4 regions of the Solibacillus sp. FSL W8-0474 genome follow, and region 1 is predicted to be linked to each of the others. Evidence: riboswitches for the same ligand, from Rfam matches in the RefSeq annotation. Region 1 holds a riboswitch; each other region holds the start of a gene.
The links. Region 1 has a riboswitch for S-adenosylmethionine ahead of NYE67_RS01695 (O-acetylhomoserine aminocarboxypropyltransferase/cysteine synthase family protein). Riboswitches for the same ligand answer to the same signal wherever they lie in the genome.
Positions count from the first base shown of each region.

Region 2: it holds a riboswitch for S-adenosylmethionine, as region 1 does, so the genes downstream of both, metA (homoserine O-acetyltransferase MetA) here and NYE67_RS01695 (O-acetylhomoserine aminocarboxypropyltransferase/cysteine synthase family protein) in region 1, are expected to answer to the same signal.
Region 3: it holds a riboswitch for S-adenosylmethionine, as region 1 does, so the genes downstream of both, metK (methionine adenosyltransferase) here and NYE67_RS01695 (O-acetylhomoserine aminocarboxypropyltransferase/cysteine synthase family protein) in region 1, are expected to answer to the same signal.
Region 4: it holds a riboswitch for S-adenosylmethionine, as region 1 does, so the genes downstream of both, NYE67_RS18635 (bifunctional homocysteine S-methyltransferase/methylenetetrahydrofolate reductase) here and NYE67_RS01695 (O-acetylhomoserine aminocarboxypropyltransferase/cysteine synthase family protein) in region 1, are expected to answer to the same signal.

Region 1 covers NZ_JBBOQJ010000001.1:340,372-346,088, forward strand. The annotation lists gene nfsA (oxygen-insensitive NADPH nitroreductase) at 57-791, opposite strand; gene NYE67_RS01690 (DASS family sodium-coupled anion symporter) at 879-2,360, opposite strand; SAM riboswitch class I at 2,717-2,831, shown strand; gene NYE67_RS01695 (O-acetylhomoserine aminocarboxypropyltransferase/cysteine synthase family protein) at 2,948-4,252, shown strand; gene NYE67_RS01700 (hypothetical protein) at 4,441-4,839, shown strand; gene NYE67_RS01705 (homoserine dehydrogenase) at 5,068-5,717, shown strand, end outside.
Region 2 covers NZ_JBBOQJ010000001.1:1,861,715-1,867,431, reverse strand. The annotation lists gene NYE67_RS09115 (HesB/YadR/YfhF family protein) at 22-312, shown strand; gene NYE67_RS09110 (YczE/YyaS/YitT family protein) at 424-1,050, shown strand; gene NYE67_RS09105 (ABC transporter ATP-binding protein) at 1,173-1,943, shown strand; gene metA (homoserine O-acetyltransferase MetA) at 2,361-3,302, opposite strand; SAM riboswitch class I at 3,496-3,604, opposite strand; gene NYE67_RS09095 (hypothetical protein) at 4,061-4,642, opposite strand; gene NYE67_RS09090 (nucleoside-diphosphate sugar epimerase) at 5,092-5,717, opposite strand, start outside.
Region 3 covers NZ_JBBOQJ010000001.1:2,934,945-2,940,661, forward strand. The annotation lists gene NYE67_RS14760 (alanine/glycine:cation symporter family protein) at 1-548, opposite strand, end outside; gene NYE67_RS14765 (alpha/beta hydrolase) at 681-1,484, opposite strand; gene NYE67_RS14770 (gamma carbonic anhydrase) at 1,621-2,133, shown strand; gene metK (methionine adenosyltransferase) at 2,238-3,434, opposite strand; SAM riboswitch class I at 3,696-3,811, opposite strand; gene pckA (phosphoenolpyruvate carboxykinase (ATP)) at 4,012-5,598, shown strand.
Region 4 covers NZ_JBBOQJ010000001.1:3,683,700-3,689,416, forward strand. The annotation lists gene metH (methionine synthase) at 1-175, opposite strand, end outside; gene NYE67_RS18635 (bifunctional homocysteine S-methyltransferase/methylenetetrahydrofolate reductase) at 168-2,012, opposite strand; SAM riboswitch class I at 2,122-2,219, opposite strand; gene hemG (protoporphyrinogen oxidase) at 2,316-3,701, opposite strand; gene NYE67_RS18645 (chemotaxis protein) at 3,855-4,346, opposite strand; gene NYE67_RS18650 (tetratricopeptide repeat protein) at 4,447-5,292, opposite strand; gene NYE67_RS18655 (LysR family transcriptional regulator) at 5,294-5,717, opposite strand, start outside.

The DNA.
Region 1 (5,717 bases):
CAGAAGCAGAAAAAATAGATGTTTTTCATTTTATCCCAGCCTCTTTAGATATTCCTTTATTTCCAGTTAAATCCTTTAGAAGCTAGGAAATCTTTCATATGTGGGCGCTTTTGTTCTATTAAAAAGTCTGCCATTTGCTTCGTCCATGTAGCCATTTTTTGGTTAGAAGAACGGCTTGCGTAGTAGCTTTCCATCGTTGCATCGTATTCATCTAAAAGAGAATCATACTTTTCGACGTTATAACTGTTTTCATGCAACACGGCATCTACTGGTAAACGCGGTTTTGTTTCGTTTCGTTTTGTAGGTGTCCCGATTGTCATAGCAAATAGAGGGAAAACATTTTCAGGCAAGTTGAACAGGTCGCTGATTTCCTTTGGATTTGTACGTGCACCGCCAATATAACAAATACCATAGCCCATTGCTTCTGCTGCCACAACGAAGTTTTGAGCAAATAGTGAAACGTCTGCAACCCCTACAAGCACGTTTTCTGCTGAGTCTGTGACAATGTTAACATCATGCTTTTGACCAGCTGCTTGTAATCGCTTGAAGTCTACACAAAATAAAAATGAGGCACCTGCTGTTTGGAATTGGAATTCATTTTTAGATAGCTCACCTAGTTTTGCTTTCTTTTCATCATCCGTTACCCATATAACACTATATGCTTGGACAAAGTGCGAGCTTGCTGCCATTTGAGCAGTTTCAATTAAATCAATAACTGTATCCTTTGAAATTACTTCACCTGTATATTTCCGAACAGATGAGTGACTACGTAACAATTCTCTCGTTTCCACATGAACATCTCCCTTTGTATGTAATAGAAAAAGCTTAAAGGAATGATCCTTTAAGCTTATTCTAGTCAATTTTTTACTTGAAGTCGATTATAATAGCCCAATCCATTTCCAGTACGTTGCGCTTAGAAGAAGTATTAAAATATAACCAACGATTGTTAGCGGAATACCTGACTTCAAAAAATCCTTTGTTGTAAATGCGCCTGTACCGTAAGCAAGCATGTTTTGCGGTGCGCTTACTGGTAATAGGAATCCGAAGCAAATAACAAACTGCTGGATTAGTACAAAACCAATTTGATTTTCTAAAGGCATCGGTAAACTAATGGCTAATGCGATAAATACGGGAATCAAGGCAGAAGCCAAGCTTGTCGCAGATGCAAAACCTAAATGAATGACAATATTGAAAACAGTAACTAATGCTATGGTAGCTATAATAGGCATAGTCTCTAAGCCAAGTGAGCCGAAAATCGTATTAGACAGCCAGGCTGCACCTTTTGTACCCAAAAGAGTCGTTCCAAGTGAAATACCGACTGCAAAAACAATCAATGTACCCCAATCAATACGGCTAGAAGCTTCTTTCCAATTAAATACTCCAATTTTAGGTGTCAATAAAAAGGCAATAGCTAAAATGGTAATCGTTGTCGTATCAAATGGATGCAATTTTCCTTCTGTTGACCAGAAGAATAATAGTAGAACAGAAGTGATGATTAAAGTAATTTCTTTGCGTTTTAAAGGACCAAGATCTTGCAATTGCTTACGGATAATTTCTTTTCCGCCAGCGATATTATCCGTTTCGGGTTTGATTAATTTAATCATAACAAAGAATAATACGAAGGACATGATGACTGAAAACGGCGCGGCATACATAAACCACTTGCCCCAAGAAATATCGACTCCAAATTCAGAGTTAATAAAACCAAGTGCTACTAAGTTTTGCGCTGCAGCAGTTTTAATCCCCACATTCCAAATTGAAACAGCTTGGGTAGCGGTAATAACTAACAACGCTGCAAGTCTACTTTCTTTAGATAATCCAAAGGCCGCAACAACCCCTAATAGAATAGGGACAACTGCACCAGCACGAGCAGTCGCGCTTGGTACAACAAAAGCTAATACAATTGCTACTAAAATAGCCCCTACTACTAATGCTTTCGTTTTTGTTCCAACTAATGATAAAACCCACAGTGCAATACGCTTATGAAGGTTCGTTATTTGCATGGCAGCTGCTAAAAATAATGCAGCCCCGACTAACGCAACCGAGGAACTACTAAATCCACCTAACGCTAATTTTAACGCTTCTTTAGTGCCCATTTGTACCGAAGGATCTTCCATACTCGGAGCCAAACCTAATAAAACAGCGATGGCAGCTAATATCATTGCAGAACTAACCGGATAGGCTACCGCTTCGGTTACCCATAATATAACGGCAAATGCTAAAATAGCTAATGCTCGTTGTCCAACAACGGGAAGATCTCCACCACTATTTGGAAGTAAAACAATGGTAATGAGTGCTGCAAACGCTAAAACTATCCATAATGGTTTTAAATTTCGTTTACTTGTCGCTTCTGTTGCCATACTTAACGCCTCACTTCGTTTAAAGTTTTAGTTAAATAATAAATTAATAAGACAAAATATACCTATTCTTCTAAAAGTAAAATATGTTCTTTATTTCCAATTGAAAGGGGAATCCCTTAACAATTATGATTATAGCACTTCCAAAAAATGATACATGTTAATATTTGGTGAATAAATATATTGAGAAAAATTTTGTTTTAAGCAGAAATTGTATAGAATAGTATAATAATTTTAGTGTAGGAAGATAAAATATTTTTATGAATTAATTTAAAATCAGAAAATTTTAATTTTTCGGTTGACTTATAGAATTACTCTGCTTTATACTGAGAATCAACGATGGAACATAAATCACATATCTCTTATCAAGAGCGGCGGAGGGAATAGGCCCTGAGATGCCCGGCAACCAGTAAGTGATGAACTGACTAAGGTGCTAAATCCTACAAAATGGACAATCATTTTGAAAGATAAGAGGAGGCAAACTTGCTCATGCGCAACCCTCTTCTTAACTGAAGAGGGTTTTTTTCATTTAAAAAATCCTCCTCAAAAACACCGATTTCACCATCGAATAATTTTAGGAGGTTATTAGAGTGACGAATTTAAGACCAGAAACTTTATTATTGCACGGGGGGCAAAAGCCAGATCCTGTAACGGGGGCGATTGCAGTTCCTGTATATCGTACAACTGCCTATGCATTCAATGACACTGCTCATGCGCAACGTCTATTTGCATTACAGGAAACTGGCAATATTTATTCTCGTATTATGAATCCTACAGTGGGGGCATTTGAAGAACGGGTTGCTTTACTTGAGGGGGGCACAGCTGCAGTAGGGCTTTCATCTGGCGCAGCAGCAGTGGCATTCTCCATTTTAAATGTAGCCGGTGCAGGAGATGAAATTGTTGCTGCTGGTTCTCTGTACGGAGGAACATACAATTTATTCGCAACTACATTGCCTCGCTACGGCATTACAGTAAAATTTGTGGATGAATCAGATCCTGCAAACTTCCAAGCGGCGATTACTGATAAAACGAAGGCGATCTTCGCTGAAATAATCGGAAATCCAAGCTTGAAAGTACTCGATATTGAAGCAGTAGCAAACATCGCTCATGACAATGGTCTTCCGTTATTAATAGACAGCACATTTGCTTCCCCATATGGAAGTAATCCGATTGAATTCGGCGCGGATGTTGTCATTCATTCTGCAACAAAATGGATTGGCGGTCATGGAACGACGATCGGTGGGATTGTCGTTGATGCTGGAAAGTTTGACTGGACACAAGGAAGACATCCAGGGTTTACAGAACCGGATACTTCTTACCATGGTCTACGCTACGGAATTGACACAGCAGGCGCTGCATTTGCGACAAAGCTTCGTGTTCAACTATTGCGTGATTTTGGTCCAACATTATCTGCTGATGCGGCATTTAATTTCCTACAAGGACTAGAAACGCTTCATTTGCGTATTGTCCGTCACAATGAAAACACACAAAAAGTTGCCGAGTATTTAAGAAACCACCCATTTGTGGAATACGTAAATTACAACGGTTTTGAAGATTTTGAGACACATGATTTGGCGAAAAAATATTTGAAAAACGGCTTCGGATCAATCATTACGTTCGGCATTAAAGGTGGACGTGAAGCAGGGCGCCAAGTAATTGATAACGTGGAATTATTCTCGCATGTAGCCAACGTTGGGGATGCCCGTTCATTGATTATCCATCCTGCGAGCACAACGCACCAACAGTTGTCTGTTGAAGAATTAAAAACTGCCGGCGTATCGGAAGAGCTCATTCGCTTATCGATCGGATTAGAAGCAGCAGAAGATATTATCGCGGATTTAGAACAGGCATTAGCGAAAGTAGCGGCTGAAGTAGGCGCAGAAACAAACGCATAAACCTTTAAAAAAGGCTTAGCTTTTCCCATTCGAGAAGCTAAGCAATTTTTAGAAAATTAATTCCTACTAATTATATAAGTTTTATTGACAAAATAAATACCTAGTAATACAATTGGAATAATAAAACTACCAACCAAAATATTTGAAATAATGTTGCAGCATTATTGAAGGAAAAGGAGTTGTTCGACATGGGGAAAGTATACAGTGCACAAAATGTAGCAGCCTACATTATTTATGAATTAAACGAAGTAAAGGAATATGTAAATGCTTGTGCAATTCAGCAAATTTTAGCGGATGTAAATGTCATGTGGCAAAAGGTTTTTGGGCATAGTGCTTTCTCGGAACAAACTCACAATCTGGAAACAACAGGCTATGTCATAAAGGAAGTTGCTGAGGAGTATAACGTTCATGGAAGTGCGCATATTTTAACTCCAGCACGCGAATGGTTTTTAAAATATGGTGAGTTCCAGTTAGTGCAACGCCCATATGCGGTGCCAAACTACTCCGTAAAAGAAGAACTTGTTATGACAAAAATTTTAAATGCGCATCGTTTACGCGTATATAATTCTGTAAATGTAGCAGTATAAAATAACTTTAAACACTAGCCAGAGAATTTCTGCTAGTGTTTTTGTTTACCCGATTTAGCTATTAAACAATAGAATTTAAATGAAATTTGACCGTTTACAGTAAACAAATGTCCTTCTAGGAGAGATTCTCCTTGTTTTCATGTATTATATAGGATAGAATTTCTTTAAGATAAATTATTTGAATTATTCGTCAATATATATGTGTTAAGAATTTGGAGGAGAAAGGCAATGGCAACAATCAAGGCAGCGATCTTAGGATTTGGCACAGTAGGTCAGGGAATTTACCATATTTTAAATGAGAAGAGGCAGGAGCTTCGCGAAAAGCTGGGGGTAGAACTGGAGGTCGCGAAGATTTTAGTAACCGATGCAAGCCGTGAGCGTGTACCGGGAACAAAGCATTTAATGACAGAGTCAATGGATGACGTACTGGCGGAGAGTGACCTGCAAGTAGTATTTGAAGCGATTGTAAATGAAGAACCTGCATTCACATACTTAAAACGTGCTGTTGAGGCGAAATGCCATGTCATTACAGCGAATAAAGTGATGCTTGCGAAACGGGGCGAAGAACTCGAAGCATTAGCAAAGTTAAATGGTGTATTTATCGGCTTTGAGGCAACCGTAGCAGGTGGTGTGCCTATTATAAAAACGATGAAAAACATTCTGCTTGTAAATGAAGTTAGATGTGTACAGGGAATTTTAAATGGAACGACAAACTACATCTTAACGAAAATGCGTGCAGAGGGCTGGAGTTTTGATCAGGCGCTAAAAGAAGCGCAGCAATTAGGCTATGCAGAAGCAAATCCATTTAATGATATTTCGGGTCAAGATGCCTTTAAAAAGCTGATGATTTTATCAAGCTTAGCATTTGGAGAACAGCC
Region 2 (5,717 bases), 1.5 Mb from region 1:
ATGACAATAGAGGTGAATTGTATGGAAATTAAATTAACAGAAAAAGCAGTCGAATGGTTTAAAGAAGAAATGGAAATAGAACATGGGGACTATATTCGTTTTTATGCACGCTATGGCGGCTCATCTCCCTTCCATGAAGGCTTTTCGTTAGGAATGACACGTGAGGAGCCGCATGAAATAGGGATTGAAACTGTTATAGAGAATGTACACTTCTTTATTGAGAAGTCAGATGAATGGTTTTTTAATCACCACAATCTAATTGTAGACGTCGACGAGTCAATGGACGAGTTACGCTATTCCTATGAAAAATAGCCTTAAAAAGTAATAATATTTTAAATATATTGTAAATCCGTTTTTCATCCTTGTAATCGCTATAATGTGTAAAGATGATATTGACTACAAGAAGAGGGATTACAATTGAACGTGAAACAAGGATTTTATTGGCGCTGCCTATTTTTTATCGCAGGTATTATTGTTTTGTCATTAGGGATTGCCTTAACGATTAAAGGACAAACAATTGGAGTAGGTTCATGGGACGTGCTTCATATAGGACTTTATAAAAATCTCGGTTTAACAATCGGGTCTTGGTCCATCATGATCGGGTTACTTATTTTAGCGATTGACTCGATGTTATCAAAAAGATTACCGAAAATAGGTACCTATTTAGATATGTTTTTAACAGGTTTTTTTATTGATATCTTTTTGTATGTGCTGCCTCATGCACACAATCTTTTGGAACAAACTTTATCGTTTATCCTGGGAATTGTATTACTAGGTATCGGTTGTGGGATGTATATGGTGGCTAACCTCGGTGTCGGACCACGCGATACATTAATGCTATTATTAGTCCGTCGTTTAGGCTGGAGCGTGAACCGTGCACGTACGACAATGGAAGTATCAGTTGCTGTTATTGGCTTCCTATTAGGCGGTCCTGTTGGCGTAGGAACAGTCATTATGGCATTCGGCTTAGGACCAGTTGTTCAGTGGGCTTTAAAATGGAATGAAAAGCTATTTTACCGCGCAGCAGGTGTTGAAAGCGCCGTAATTTAAATTGTAATGAAAGCGAACTTATTAGGTTTGCTTTCTTTTTTTATAAACAATTGTGACAATATTCAAAAAACACTTTCAGAATTTGAATAAATCAAGCATAGTAGTAATTGGAGGTGTTTTTTATGATAAAAATCGAAAATGTCCATCTTTACCGCAATGAAAAAGTAATTTTGAATAATTTAGACTGGCATGTACAAAAAGGACAGCATTGGGCCATTTTAGGCTTGAACGGTTCAGGAAAAACAACCTTGCTAAAAGTAATCAACGGCTATATTTGGCCGAACAATGGTAAAGTGCAAGTACTGGGTGAAACTTTCGGCAATACATATATCCCTACTCTCCGAACACGCATCGGCTGGGTAAGCACCGCAATGATCGACAGCTTCAACTGGCAGGATAATGCAATTGAAATTGTGCTTAGCGGAAAGTTTGGTGCGCTCCGTCTATTTAATGACGTGTCCGATGCGGAAATTGAGCAGGCACTATCCTTTATGAGACAGTTTCATTGCGATCATTTGGCGAATAAATCTTTTGAGCATTTATCGCAAGGTGAACGACAACGTGTACAAATTGCACGTGCTTTAATGGCAGAACCAGAAATATTAATATTGGATGAACCATGTGGCGGACTCGATCTTATAGAGCGGGAAAACTTACTGCAAAAGATTGAGCAAATAGCACAAGGCAATCACTCCCCTACACTTATTTATGTAACGCATCATGTAGAAGAAATTTTACCTTGTTTTAGCCATGTACTGTTAATGAAAGATGGAGAAAGCGTAGCTGCAGATACCCGCGAAGTCATATTGAATGAACAATTGCTAAGTGACTTTTTTGGCCGTGAAGTGAGTTTACAAATACAACAAGAGCGTGCATGGATTGCAGTGAAATAAAAATGAGCCAGCAAGATATTCCTTGCTGGCTTCAGGTTTTCGACAAAAGGTTACTAGAGCTCTTCTAGATGAGTTAACAGGAACAAGTCGTTCAAAACCCTATTTCTTGTTCATTAATTTGATTGCTAGTCATATTAGATCTTACCTTACTTAATTTAAAGGAATTAATAAGTTGATTGGAGTGGAGGGACCGTGACTCCACCGGGAACCGCACGTGCGGAAGATCCACTAACTTGGGCCTGCTGTCGTAGGCCCAAGTTAGTTAGCTGAAGCCGTGCCCGGGGAAAGCATCGGTCCCGGAACGGAAATCAACAATTTCTAGATTCAATTAATTTTAAAATAAAAAACTGTAGACAAACACTATTTAAGAGTTTGTCTCCAGTCTGGAGCCAGCAAGATATTCCTTGTTGGCTTTTCTTAAATATGATATTCGATATTTTCCTCAACAAAGTGCCATTCATAAGGTGTTTCTTGGTATACGTAATAGTTTAACCAGTTGTAGAACAATAGATGTGAATGGGCACGCCATACATTTTTTGGAGCATTTTGTGGGTCATTATTCGGGAAGTAATTAATCGGAAGTTCCGTATTTTCCGGATCCTTTTCAATATCACGGAAATATTCATCCGATAGTGTAGTCGCATCATACTCTAAATGGCCTGTAATCATGATGTGTTTATTGTTTTTTGATTGAACGATAAATACCCCCGCATCGTCCGAATAGCTGAGCAGACGCAAATCTGGGTGCGCACGGACTTCGTCAATCGAGACAGACGTATGACGCGAATGAGGCGCAACATATTCATCACTGAAGCCTCGTACTAAATCGACCGTTAAATCGGTAATCACATGTGAATAGACGCCAGAACATTTTTTAGGCAGTTCAAATTTCCCGATGCCGAAATGATGATACAGCGCAGCTTGTGCTCCCCAACATATATACATAATGGATGTAACATTTTGATCGGCCCAGTCCATTATATCGGTAATTTCTTTCCAGTAACCAACATCTTCAAATTGCATTTTCTCTACCGGTGCACCTGTGATGATTAGACCATCATATCGGCGGTGTTTAATTTCATCGAATGTTTGATAGAACGTATCTAAATGTGATTTGGAAACGTTTTTTGATTCGTATGTAGCAGTATTTAAAAATGTCACATCTACCTGTAGTGGTGTATTCCCGAGTAAACGCAATAATTGAAGCTCGGTTTTTTCCTTTTCCGGCATTAAATTGAACACTAAAATATTCAAAGGTCGAATTTGCTGAGTCTTCGCACGATCTTCCTCCATAACGAAAATTTTCTCTTTTCTCAGCAGCTCACCAGCCGGTAAATGTTTCGGAATATTAATTGGCATTGCACTGTCCCCCTCTAATCTTTCTAAATAATCTTGGTTTCATAATGTAAAGCTATTTCAAGCTTCTTTCGTTTCAAGTAAATCATAATAGCCGTGGGGGTTTGATTGTTGGAGCAAGTATCCTAATACTTGCTGAAAAAACACAAAAAACCCCTCATTCCAGCACAACAGAAATGAGAGGTTAATATACCCGTTCTTATCTGCCAAGGACATTGCCTTGCTGGAAGTAGCACCTTTCTAGTTGTACTAGAGGTTGCTGAAGCATCTACGGGCCAAGTTCCCTCCGCTTCTCTTGATAAGACTATTAAATTGACACTAGTGTAACACGGTAGCATGAGTTTTGCAATAATTCTAAAAATATATGAAGCAAATACTGTCATGACTACACTTATACATCCACAATTCAATTATATTTAATTAGGAGTAATTTTATTTATAATTTATTTAAATTCTTATGAAATCTATGTAATTTCCTTTATAAATCATACTTCTGGAAAAAAGAAGCGTATTGTATTTTGACGATAAAAAAACAACCCTCATTTGAAGGTTCTCAACTTTCAATAATGTAATATGCAGTTGTGTGGGTTCAATTAATAAATATAGTTATAAGCATCTCCACCAACAAAAGTGGGCTTATCTTCAAGGGGATAAGGAACAGCATACAAGCACAACACTTTACTCTTAAGATTTATATTGGGCAGGTCTCCTGACTTTGCTTGATCATACTAGTTCTACAACTTTCTTCAGCATTCTTTCTGTCAGTTTCCCCCATATATAAAATAAGGTGAATCAATCTTTAATTGTTCACTGATAAATCTCTTATAGTTCTCTTCAAGAACTTTTTCAAAACTGTTCACTATGCGACTAATGTCTTCAAGTTTGCCTGTTTCTTCGAATATCTTTTTCACTTTATAATCCAATCTTCTTGAATAGTTGGTTAGATACTCTTTGGCTACAGCCATCAACTGTTCTTCTAAATCCCATCCCTCGTTAAAGTCATTTATAAGTCCTTCATGAAGAACTCTTTCAAGTCCTACTATGAATTCTTTATAACTACCAACCTTGCCTATGCTTTCTAGAATTTCTTTTTCATCGTAGTTTCGTATAGGGTCTCCCCAATGCATAATTTCTAAGTCAAATTCTAAGTTACGTACAATATGCGACAATAACACTCTCATCTTTTCAACTAGTTTTTTATCCCAAGAGTACTTAATACCTATGATTTTAAAAGCCTGGTTATAAGAAACCTCCATCAATTGACATCTTGTAGCGCACCAGTTAGAACTAAAGCCCTCATACAACTCTCTTAATACCTTTTCTCTTAGTTCATAGTTATCCATTGTTATTATCTCCCCCAAAAATCCCTACTAGTATATCAAAAACTCTACTCAACTTTAACCCTCCTTATTATTGAGTCAGAAAAATCTACCAAACGATAATAGCATACCTCAAACATACAAAAAAACAATAAAAAGTGTGCTACTTCATTAAATAAACGTTGCTGTAATAAATTTAGATAATAATTAATGAGTCAATAAATCAATTCTCGATTGCTCTCAAGTGCATACAGATATCACAACTGCGCTATTTCATGAAAAGCTGATGCAAATAAAATTTTTATCCGCTTTAAAAGTTTCAAATGCGAATTTTAACAACAAAAAAACACTTCTCATTATCTAAATTCATAGGTAATAAGAAGTGTATTATTATAAAAAATAAATTGTAAAATACTCCGCATCTTATAAAGTGGCGCAAACCCTTGATATTACTAGGTTTTCAATTTATATATTTACTCAGACTTTAAATGCTCTTTCTCATAATTGAATAAAACCGTTTCAAGCTTTTCATCCCAAGCACCTGTTAATGTATTATATACACGCATAAATTGGCGGTTTTCCTTTTTATCCATTAGTGAGAAACATAGAACCGGAATATCATTAATTTGAATCGATTCGGTCGATATAACTTTTGTAATAAAAGTCGGGGCTTCCTGTTCGGCCAATGGTTGATCGCTTAACTGCTGCTGAATAAATTCAATTAGCATCGATTCTTCAATTGCTTCAATTTCCTCGTTTTCAATCGTCGGAAACGGTTCAGGAAACTCTTCTAAATCAGCGAACTCCTCAAGGTCCCCTTCCAGAAGCTGCTCATGAATCGGACTGTATTGCACAAAATGACTCGTTTGCTCAAGCTCTTCTTCAAAAATACCCGATTCAAGCTGCGCCATTCCTTTTGCCGTAAGTGTGAACACTTCATTTTCTTTTTCAATCATGCCCATTCGTAACATTTTATTCGTTAAATCATGGATAAATAACGGTTCAACTAATAAAATTTCCGCTAAAAGCTCGACATTTTTCAGCTCCGCCTTCTGGAATGAAATGAGCATCATCTTCATTAAAATATCCATCGCATTCC
Region 3 (5,717 bases), 2.6 Mb from region 1:
CCAGTAACCCAAGGCTCAATTCCAAAAGCATTGTCTACTGCTCCAGCAATCGCATTTGCCTGAACACCTGGCATTAAAAATGCCACAGAGGCAATCATCGCAATTGCAAAAATAACACCTAAGGCACGAATACCTGTTGTCTTTTCAATATAGAATGCTGGACCACCGCGGTATTGGCCATCTTTCTTTTCTTTGTAGATTTGTGCTAATGTCGATTCCATATATGCTGTTGATGCTCCAATAAATGCAGTAACCCACATCCAGAACACCGCACCAGGACCACCGAACGCGATTGCTGTAGCAGTACCAACGATATTACCTGTACCAACACGGCCCGACAAAGCAATGGACAATGCCTGGAACGAAGATACACCTGCTTCTGACTTCTCTCCTTTAAACATTAACTTGAACATGTCTCCAATTAATCGGACTTGTGCAAATTTTGTCAGGATTGAAAAGAACAAGCCTACAATTAAAATACCGTAAATCATTACTGGACCCCATAGAATATTATTGGCCCATCCTACAAAATCATTAATAAAATCCATATTTTACCCCCTTGTTGAACTATTGTATTAATTAGAAATTTAGTATATTACAAATATTCTAAAATTTCGATATATTTTTTACTGAAATTTTTAAAAAAACCTAACAAAAGTCGAATTTTGTTAGGTTTTTCATTATTCTACTATATAACCAAGGTCTCTTAAGACATTATTAATAAAATCAATTGTGTATCGGAAAACATCCTCACGTTCCACTTCAAAAAACAAACTATGCAGGCATCCATTCCATTGTTTATAGTGGAATTCTGAAAGAGTTTGTTCCATCAGCCACCTTTTAGAAGTACTAATATCCGTTATTTTATCATTTTCCCCGGTCATTAGTAACAGTGGAATATCAGGGAATTTATTTTCAGGATCACGGATTGTTCGCGTCATATGTTGCCAATCCCGATACCATTTAACAGTCACCATACTATTTAACGGTAACTGCTCCTTTAACTCCATTAATACATCCGTATTACGTGTGAAATATTGTATACTCAATTCATGTTTTAATTTCACATTCGATGTTATTGCACTAAAGCTTGATAATGCATTGGATAATTTTCCCGGTGCTAATTTAAAATGAAGCCACGGCGATGTTAAGACAACACCCGCGCATTCTATTTTATTTTTCTGAAGTACGTATGTTGCTATAGATGCACCTAATCCATTGCCTACAATAAATAGAGGCAAATTATATTCTAGGGCAACTTTTAATAACACTTTTGTATAATTATAGTATTCTTCAAAATTCTCATCATGATATCTTGCATATTTTCCTTGCTCACCATGCCCAGGTAAATCCCCCATTACTACATGAAAGCGAGCACTTCTGAATTTTTCGATTAACCATGCGTACCACCGATGCTGTTCATATGCACTATGAAGAATAACGACTACGGCTTTTGGCTGCTGCTCTGTTTCCCATTTCCACATGGTCAATCCTCCTTACTTAAAACAGTCTGCTATAATTTATTATATAAAGTTAAGAGATGTTAATTGAAAATTAATAGTGATTTGATACGATTACATTAGCTCTTATACATTCTATAAAAGAAATGAGGAATTGAACATGATATACCCTTATAAAGATAAATCACCAACTATTCACCCAACTGCCTACATTGCTGATTATGCAACAATAACAGGCGATGTGACAATAGGGGAAAATACTTCCATTTGGTTTAATACAGTCATACGCGGCGATGTGAATAAAACAATCATTGGAGATCGTGTTAGTATTCAGGATTTAAGTTGTCTTCACCAAAGCCCTGCAGCTCCACTCATTATTGAAGATGAAGTTACAGTAGGTCATCAAGTAACATTACATAGCTGTACAATAAGAAAACGCGCTTTAATCGGCATGGGTTCCATCATTTTGGATGGTGCAGAAATAGGCGAAGGAGCATTTATTGGTGCAGGTAGTCTCGTACCACCTGGAAAAGTAATTCCTCCCAATTCACTTGCTATGGGGCGCCCAGCAAAAGTTGTACGTGAAGTAAATGCAGAGGACCGGGCAGATATGGATCGCATAATTAATGAATACGTAGCGAAGGGACAATATTATAAATCATTGCAGAAGTAACATTCCGCTATCAATCCAATTACTTACAATATAAAGGAAGGAAGTATTATTTTTCATTATAATAGAAAAGGAGCCGTCCATTTAAATGAACGCTCCTTCTTTCTTTAAATTCCGGCTTTTTCTTTAAGTTCTGCCGCTTTATCTGTATTTTCCCATGGTACATTGATGTCAGTACGACCGAAGTGTCCATATGCTGCTGTTTGTTTATAGATTGGACGGCGTAAATCCAACATTTTAATAATTCCTGCTGGGCGTAAATCAAATAGCTCTCGAACCCATTCTACGATTTTGGAAGATTCTACTTTACCAGTTCCGAATGTATCTACCGCAATTGATACTGGTTGTGCAACACCGATTGCATAAGCCAATTGAACTTCAGCACGATCCGCTAAGCCTGCAGCAACGATGTTTTTTGCGACATAACGAGCTGCATATGCTGCTGAACGGTCCACTTTCGTTGCATCCTTACCAGAGAATGCACCACCACCGTGACGTGCGTAACCACCGTACGTATCTACGATAATTTTACGACCTGTTAGACCAGCATCTCCTTTTGGACCACCAATTACGAATCGACCTGTTGGATTAATGAAATATTTAGTTGCTTCATCTAATAACTCAGAAGGAACTACTGGTTTAATAACATGTTCTTTAATATCCGTTTGAATTTGCTCCAATGTCGCTTCTTCATCATGCTGTGTTGAAATAACGATTGTATCCACACGAACAGGCTCATTGTTTTCATCGTATTCGATTGTTACTTGTGTTTTACCATCCGGACGTAAATATTCTAATTCCCCTGATTTACGCACTTCTGTTAAACGACGAGCTAATTTATGAGCTAAAGAAATAGGCATCGGCATAAGTTCCGGTGTTTCATTACATGCGTAGCCGAACATTAAACCTTGGTCTCCAGCACCGATTGCTTCTAATTGATCTTCTGTCATAGAACCTTCACGCGCTTCTAAAGCCTGATCTACACCTTGTGCAATATCCGGTGATTGTTCACCAACTGCAACAAGTACAGCTAAGTTCTCTGCGTCAAAACCATATTTCCCACGCGTATAGCCAATCTCTGCTACCGTATCACGGATAATACCTTTCATATCTACATAAGTAGAAGTTGTAATTTCACCAGATACTAATACTAAGCCTGTTGTTACCGTAGTTTCACAAGCTACACGTGCATTTGGATCTGCTGCTAAAATTGCGTCTAAAATGGCATCCGAAATTTGATCGCAAATTTTATCTGGATGTCCTTCCGTTACACTTTCTGATGTAAACAGTCGACGATTTTTCATGTCATTTCCTCCTAATTCACTTTGGCAATTGTTTTTATTGATACGGTACTCATTACCCATGTCCGTTATATTGCGTCTTACACCGTGGCATAATAGCATTATTAACGTCAAGCTTTATTTGCTTTAACACGAGGGTCTGAAAGGCTGTAACTATATAATTTTCGCTCAATACGAAATTGTAAATTCAAATAAAAAAATCCTTTCACTCATAACCGTGTTCATCACACGTGAGGAAAGGATATTACGTTTCGTTACCTTTCACTCTTATCGTTCAAGGGAAATTTTGCCCTTGCATCAGGTTGGCACCAACACGTATAAAATATACGCAGGTTGCCGGGTTTCATAGGGCCTGCCCCTCCACCAGCTCGGGATAAGAGTATCCGTTCAATTACACATCCTACATAAAAAAATAAGTGCTGTCAATAAATTTTGTCTGATTTTAAACAGTTAAAAATTCCACAAAAAAATAATTCATAATTAGTATAGATTATATCCTTCAATGTGTTATACTATTTTTGAATTAATAACAACTCCCCTACTATAAGGGAATACTATAAAAAAGGATGGTATTTAATAGATGAATTCGGTAGAAATTGCTAACGAGCTGAAAGAACTTTTAAACGGGGAAAACATCAAAACTCAATTATCTGTTCCACAATTAGTTGAAAAAGCTACATCACGTGGAGAAGCAATGTTAACTGTTGATGGCGCATTACGTGCTGAAACAGGTAAATATACTGGTCGATCACCTAAAGATAAATATATCGTTGAAGAGGAAAACTCTAAAGATAAAATTGATTGGGGTAAAGTTAACCGTCCTATCTCTTCAGAAGTATTTGATAAGCTTTATGTCAAAGTTGTAAACTACCTAAAAGAACGCGATGAATTATTTGTATTCAACGGTTTTGCGGGTGCTGACAAAGACTCTCAATTATCGATTAAAGTAATTAACGAATATGCTTGGCATAACCTATTCTGTCATCAATTATTCATCCGTCCTACAGCAGAAGAATTAGCTGCACATGTTGCTGACTTTACAATTGTTTCTGCTCCAAACTTTAAAGCAGATCCTGAAGTAGATGGAACTGGTTCGGAAACATTTATTATAACATCAATTGAAAAGAAAATCATCTTAATCGGTGGTACTGAATATGCTGGCGAAATGAAAAAATCAATTTTCGGGATTATGAACTATTTGTTGCCTGAACAAGGTATTTTCCCAATGCACTGCTCAGCTAACGTTGGCGAAAAAGGCGACGTTGCCCTGTTCTTCGGTTTATCAGGTACTGGTAAAACAACTTTATCAGCTGATTGCGACCGCAAATTAATCGGGGATGATGAACACGGTTGGTCTGATAATGGTGTTTTCAACATTGAGGGTGGATGCTATGCAAAAACAATTAACCTCTCTGCTGAAAATGAGCCGGAAATTTACAATGCAATCCGTTTCGGTTCTGTATTGGAAAATGTAGCGGTTGATTCAGAATCACGCATTTGTGACTACGACGATGGATCTTTAACAGAAAATACTCGTGTTGCATACCCAATCGATTATATTGATAACATCGTATTACCATCAGTAGCAGGTCACCCAAACACAATTGTCTTCTTAACAGCGGACGCGTTTGGCGTACTACCTCCTATTTCAAAATTAACGAAGGAGCAAGCGATGTACCACTTCTTAAGTGGCTTCACTTCAAAATTAGCAGGTACAGAGCGTGGTGTCACTGAGCCAGAGCCAGTTTTCTCTACATGCTTCGGTTCACCATTCCTTCCACTTCCTGCAACAGTCTATGCAGATCAATTAGGTAAGAAAATTGACGAGCATGGTTCACAAGTGTTCTTAGTGAACACAGGTTGGACAGGAGGAGAATACGGTGTAGGTAGTCGTATGAAACTTGCTTATACTCGTACAATGGTACGCGCTGCCATTAACGGTGAATTAGACAATGTTGAAACAACACAAGATGGAGTATTTGGTTTAAATATTCCTGTAGCTATTGAAGGAGTACCTTCTAGCGTATTAAATCCACGTGCTGCATGGGCTGATACTGCTGCATACGATAAAAAGGCTACTGAACTTGCAGAGCTATTTAAAAACAACTTCACAAAATTCGCTGATGTTGATGAAGCTATCGTGAAAAAAGGCGGTCCATTAGTATAAATTACTAATGTTTAGCTCGACATATTGTTTGACGATATAGTCTGCACTAATACTACGACGTCAAACTTAAAAATATATCATAGTAAAAGGGATGTAGCGTATTTCCACGCTACATCCCT
Region 4 (5,717 bases), 3.3 Mb from region 1:
GAATTTTGCCCAATACATTAGGTCTTGTAAGTACCAGGTTTTCATTACAACCGTCTAAGTCTTCTCCGCCAAAATCCTCATATGTTAGGTTTTCTGCCTGAAGCATCGTCCCCATTGCACCATCGATGATTAAAATTCTTTTTTGTAATTGCTCATGAATTGGGTGATTATACATTCGACTGAACTCCTTTACTTTCCACATCATATTGTTTTACATGCTCCATTAATTCCAGCGTCATATCATAGCGTAAAAACGGTGTAATTAAATAAATACCGTTAAAGTATTTGCATGCCGTATCGAGCAGCTCTTTGGCAATAGCGATTCCTTCTGCTGTCGATGCTTCCTTGTCATCCCCGCAAGCAGCCATGCGCGCAAGTACTTCATCGGACAATTTAATGCCCGGTACTTCATGATGTAAAAATTCCGCGCTGCGTGAAGATGTAAGTGGCATAATCCCGATATAAATCGGTGTTTCCAAATGCTTCGTTGCCTCATAGATTTCGATAATCTTTTCTTTCGTATATACCGGTTGTGAAATAAAGTAATCTGCACCATGCTCGATTTTCTTCTCTAAACGAGCTACAGCACGGTCCAATACACGGACATTCGGATTAAATGCAGCGGCCACCGAAAAATCCGCCTGTTTTCGCAGCGATTTCCCAGTAAAAGAGCTACCTTTATTTAACTGCTTTATAAGTGAAATAAGCTCCATTGACGAAACATCATATACGCTCGTTGCCCCCGGGAAATCCCCCACTTTTGTCGGGTCCCCTGTCACGACCAGAATATCATGAAGTTCAAGTGCATCAAGTCCCATTAAATGTGACTGAAGCCCAATTAAATTGCGGTCACGGCACGTTAAATGCGGCAATGAACGAATTCCATGCTCTTTTAAAATCGCAGCCATCGCGATATTACTGATGCGCGGGGATGCAAGTGAGTTATCCGCCATCATAATGACATCGGCTCCCGCTTTTGCCAGTTGTTTTGCCCCTTCTACAAACCCGTCAATTTCTAGATGACGCGGTGTATCAAGTTCCACAATGACAGAACGTTCACGTTTTGCTTTTTCATGGAGCGGTTCTTGCTTACGTGGCTCCGGAATACGGACAAATTGTGTATACCCGGGTTTTTCCTCTTTCGTTTCAATTGGCTGCATATTCGCCAGACGTTGTTTTACCGCCGCAATATGCTTCGGTGTCGTCCCACAGCAACCGCCAATTAAACGGACTCCTTGATTTACGAGTTCAACGGCTGCACGAGCAAAATAATCGGTTTCTGATTCATAGACAACACGGCCATCTTCAATATCTAATAACGATGCATTTGGATAAGCTGATAAAAAAGCTTTGTTCGGTAAGTTGACCCCTTCAAACGCCTGAATTGTATGGAAAGGACCTAACCGGCAGTTGCTCCCAACAATATCTGCACCTAACCTTTCCAATTCATGAAATGCTTCATTTAAAGACATTAAATTTTGAAGGATACCTGGTTCCTGCATCGTCACTTGGGCAATGATCGGTAAATCGGTCATTGATCGTAATAGGTGGACACAATGCGATAATTCTTCAAAGTCGTAATACGTTTCCAGTAAGAAGCCATCCGGTTCACCAGTTAGTAATACTTCCACTTGCTCTTGAAAGGCAGTTAAGATTTCATCTAATGTTGCATCACTTTTCCGAATCCCTCTAATGCCACCGATTGTTGCCAGAACATACTGTCCCCCCGGAGCAGCTGCACGCTTCGCAATCTTCAGTGCAGCTTCGTTAAATTCTTTTACATGACTTTCAAAACCATATCGAGCTAACTTAATCGCATTCGCTCCATATGTATTTGTTTGAATAATGTCTGCACCTACAGCAATATATTCACTATGAATTTTCTCGATAATTTCTGGTCGTGCAATATTCATTTCCTCATGGCAGTAATCCAACCCATAGGAATAAAGTAAAGTTCCAATTGCTCCGTCCGCCGTTAAAACGCGTGTTTTTAAATCTTGTAGTAAACCCAATTATTTCACTCCATTATTCACAGTATTTTCAGTATATTTTTAATACAAAAAAGCCTTCTTTCACTAAGCAAAAGAAGGCTTGATAGTTGTCAGTCGTCAACTTAATCCCTTCTCATCTTCTGGCTATCGCCACTGGATTTAGCACCTGACATAATGTTGGTTGCTGAAGTTTCAACGGGCCAGTCCCTCAACTTCTCTCGATAAGAAATTTTATGAATTTTTCTAAAAATTTAAAATTATTTAAGCTATCATATCGTTATCTAAATAAGACGTCAATACCCTTTAGCCTAATAAAGTATTTCTTTACATAATTCGTGCAATAATTTGTTCCGCCGTTTTTTTACCGTTTTGAATACAAGCACCGATCCCTACCCCAAAGTATGAACATCCAGCTAAAAGCAGATTCGGATAGTGCACTTCTAAATCGTCCACAACTTCAGATAACGCTTCATTATGCGCTAAATCATAGCGAGGCATCTGATTAATCCATTTCGTTATATTTACGACGGTTGGTTTCGCTTCAATACCCAAACTTAAGCGAATATCCTCCATTGCGACTTTCTCCAACTCTTCATCAGTCATGGCTGCCAGTTCTTCATAGCGCGGATTAATATTTTTATAAAATAAACGAACAAGCAGATTCCCTTCTGCTGAAGTATGCTTCCATTTACGACTTGTCCATGTAGAGGCATTACATACTAAATCACTATTATGGGAGACGATAAAACCTGTACCATCTGCTGGTAAAACACTGTCTGGTACATCAAAACCAACATACATCGTTAATGCTGATGCTGTTGTAAACTTTTCTAACTGTCCATCTAATTTTTCGTCTTGCAATACAGTACGTACTGTATTATTCGGCACAGCAAGGACCACAATATCCGCTATAATCGTTTCGTCCTCTAATACAACTTTATACTGTTCCCCTACTTTTTGTATTTGCTCAGTTGCGGCCTTTTTTATGAATTCCACTTCCGGCAATTGCTCTTCAAGGCGGTCAATTAATGAAGATAACCCCTTCTCGAAAGAAATAAATTTCTTATCCGCTGCTTTTTCAAACTGCTCGCGATTAGCTTCAAAACCTTTCATAATCGACCCATAATTATTTTTATAATCGACTAAATACGGTAATGTTGAAGCTAAGCTCAGCTGGTATAAATCTCCCGAATATACCCCTGCCAATACAGGAGCAATTTGTTTTCGCACTATTTCTTCCCCTAAAAAATATTCCAAAAATGCACCGATGGAACTTTCCTTCGTAAATTTTGTATTTGGAATGTCTATATCCTTTAATGCTCTTTTCTTTCCTTCTTCTGAAATTAACGTGCTCGACATAAGTGATTCCACGCTCATTGGAATCCCGAATGTTGACCCCGCGGGAATAGCATGTAGCTCATTATTAGTATGAATGTAGGATATACCTGTTTCGTTATAAACAAGCTCCGAATCAAAGTTAAGCTCTTTTACGAGCTCTAGGACATTTGGATGGCGGGCCACAATGGAATCCGCGCCGGTTTCCATAATAAACCCTCCTTCATGTACGGAATGTATCTTTCCGCCTAAATAGGGATTTTTTTCGATTAATACTAATCTTGCTTCGATATTCTTTTCATGCATTTGGTTTTTTAAATAATGCATCGTACACAATCCGGTAATTCCGCCACCTACTACAACTACAGTTTTCATATTAATTCGCTCCTATTTCGTTCACTCTCTCCTAACAGTATAATCTTTTTCGTTCAAAATATGGTCATAACGATATTACAATTTTCTAAATTTATATTGAATAAAAAAAACACAAACCTCCTCTGGTTATTTGAGAAAGTTTGCTTCATAGTTCTATTTAAAGGATAATTGCTGTGTCAGTGAAATAATCTCCGCTTCCAACGAAGCAGAACGTTTATCAAAATAACGTATGCGTTCTAAACTACGATTTTCGATATGTTTATTGGAATCTAACATATTAATAACATCACATGTGAAAAGTTTTAACGTACGGAAACCCGATTCAATTTTCCTTACTTCTTTTCCAAATGTTAAAGCCGTGTTATCAGTAGTTTTACCTTTTTTTATTTCGATAATATTTTTATTAATGAGATGATCAATCTCATTATAACGATCTGTTTGTTTATACGTCATCATTTGGATTCTTTGATTATATTTTATGACATCTTTATTATCTAATCCAGTTTGGACATATTCCCTTAAATATTCAACAATTGTACAAAGCATTGTTAAGTTTTCCCGTTGCTCCAATAGAATTTGCTGTAGTTTTTGAATAACATCTTCATTGTCATTAGAAGAGATATGCGGTACGGCAAACATGAACATAAAAATTCCCCTCCTTATCACTTTTCCCTATTGGTTATATTCCCAAGTTTACTGGAAAATTAAACATATAAATTACTAAGAAGTATAACTAAATTCCATCCTATTCGTTAAGGTTTTCAAGGCTTTTCAATTTTTCATGCCACTTAGCAGCTTCTATAGAATTTGTTTTTTCATAATAGTCTACTACCCTTTTTGTAGCTTCGATATCCCCTAGTATACTGGCCTGCTTGTAATAAGCCATGGCTCTGTCTACATCCTGCATGACGCCATGACCATGCTCATAGCAGTAACCTAAGTTATAAATTGCATCGACATGGAAATGCTCGCCCGCTTGTCTAAACCAGTTGATTGCTTCTCTATCGTTCTGCTGCTGGTTAAGTTCCCCTGAATAGAAAATCATACCTAGCCGATATTTAGCCTCTACATATTGAAGAGCAGCACTGCGCTTATAATAGTCCAAAGCTTTGGATGCATTACATTTGGTTCCCAAACCTTGCTCATACATAATTCCCAGTGTATACATCGCTTCTGGTACACCAAGCTCCGCTGCTTTTTCAAACCAAAAAAATGCTTTTTTCTCGTCGACTTCTGTAGCTTCACCATTGAAATACATATCAGCCAAATTATTCATTGCATCACGGTGACCTAATTGTGCAGCACTTTTATACAAGGATAAAGCTTGATGCTCACTGCCTTTTCCACCAAGGCCTTCAATATAACAGTTCGCTAGCTCATACATCGCCTCTGAATTTTTTCGTTCACTCATCTCATTGAGTAAATCGTACATTTCACCAAAATTACCATATTGTTTATATAATAAAGCAATATTGATAATTGCTTTTTCGCTACCTTTTTCCGCTAACTCGAATTCCTGTAACCAAATCGCTAAATTGTCTACTTCCCGTTCCTTAAGCCACACTAAAAATTTTGCATACTTGTCCATCATTTTAAACTTCCCTTTGCTGAAAATAATCTAATAAATATTGTCTGAATTCAACAACAGCAGGCGGGAGATATCGGTTTTTCGCCCAAGAAACACCAACAGAACGATAGCATGGAGGCTCTACCTTTAACCTCTTTACCTTATAATGGTCAAGCCCTTTAATATTTGGAATGAGGGAAATACCCATCCCCGCGCCTACAAATCCCGCCACAGTATGCATTTCTTCAGCAGCAAATGTTGTATTAAGTTCAATTCCCGCATCTAAAAAAAATTCATCGACTAACTGTCGTAGCGAGTTGCCTTTTTTTATTGCGATAAATGGTTCATTTTTTACTTCATCTAGTTTTACGGATTCCTGCATAGCTAATGGATGTGTTGTCGGAACAATTACGAAAAGTTCCTCCACAAATAATTCCTCAGTTTCTATT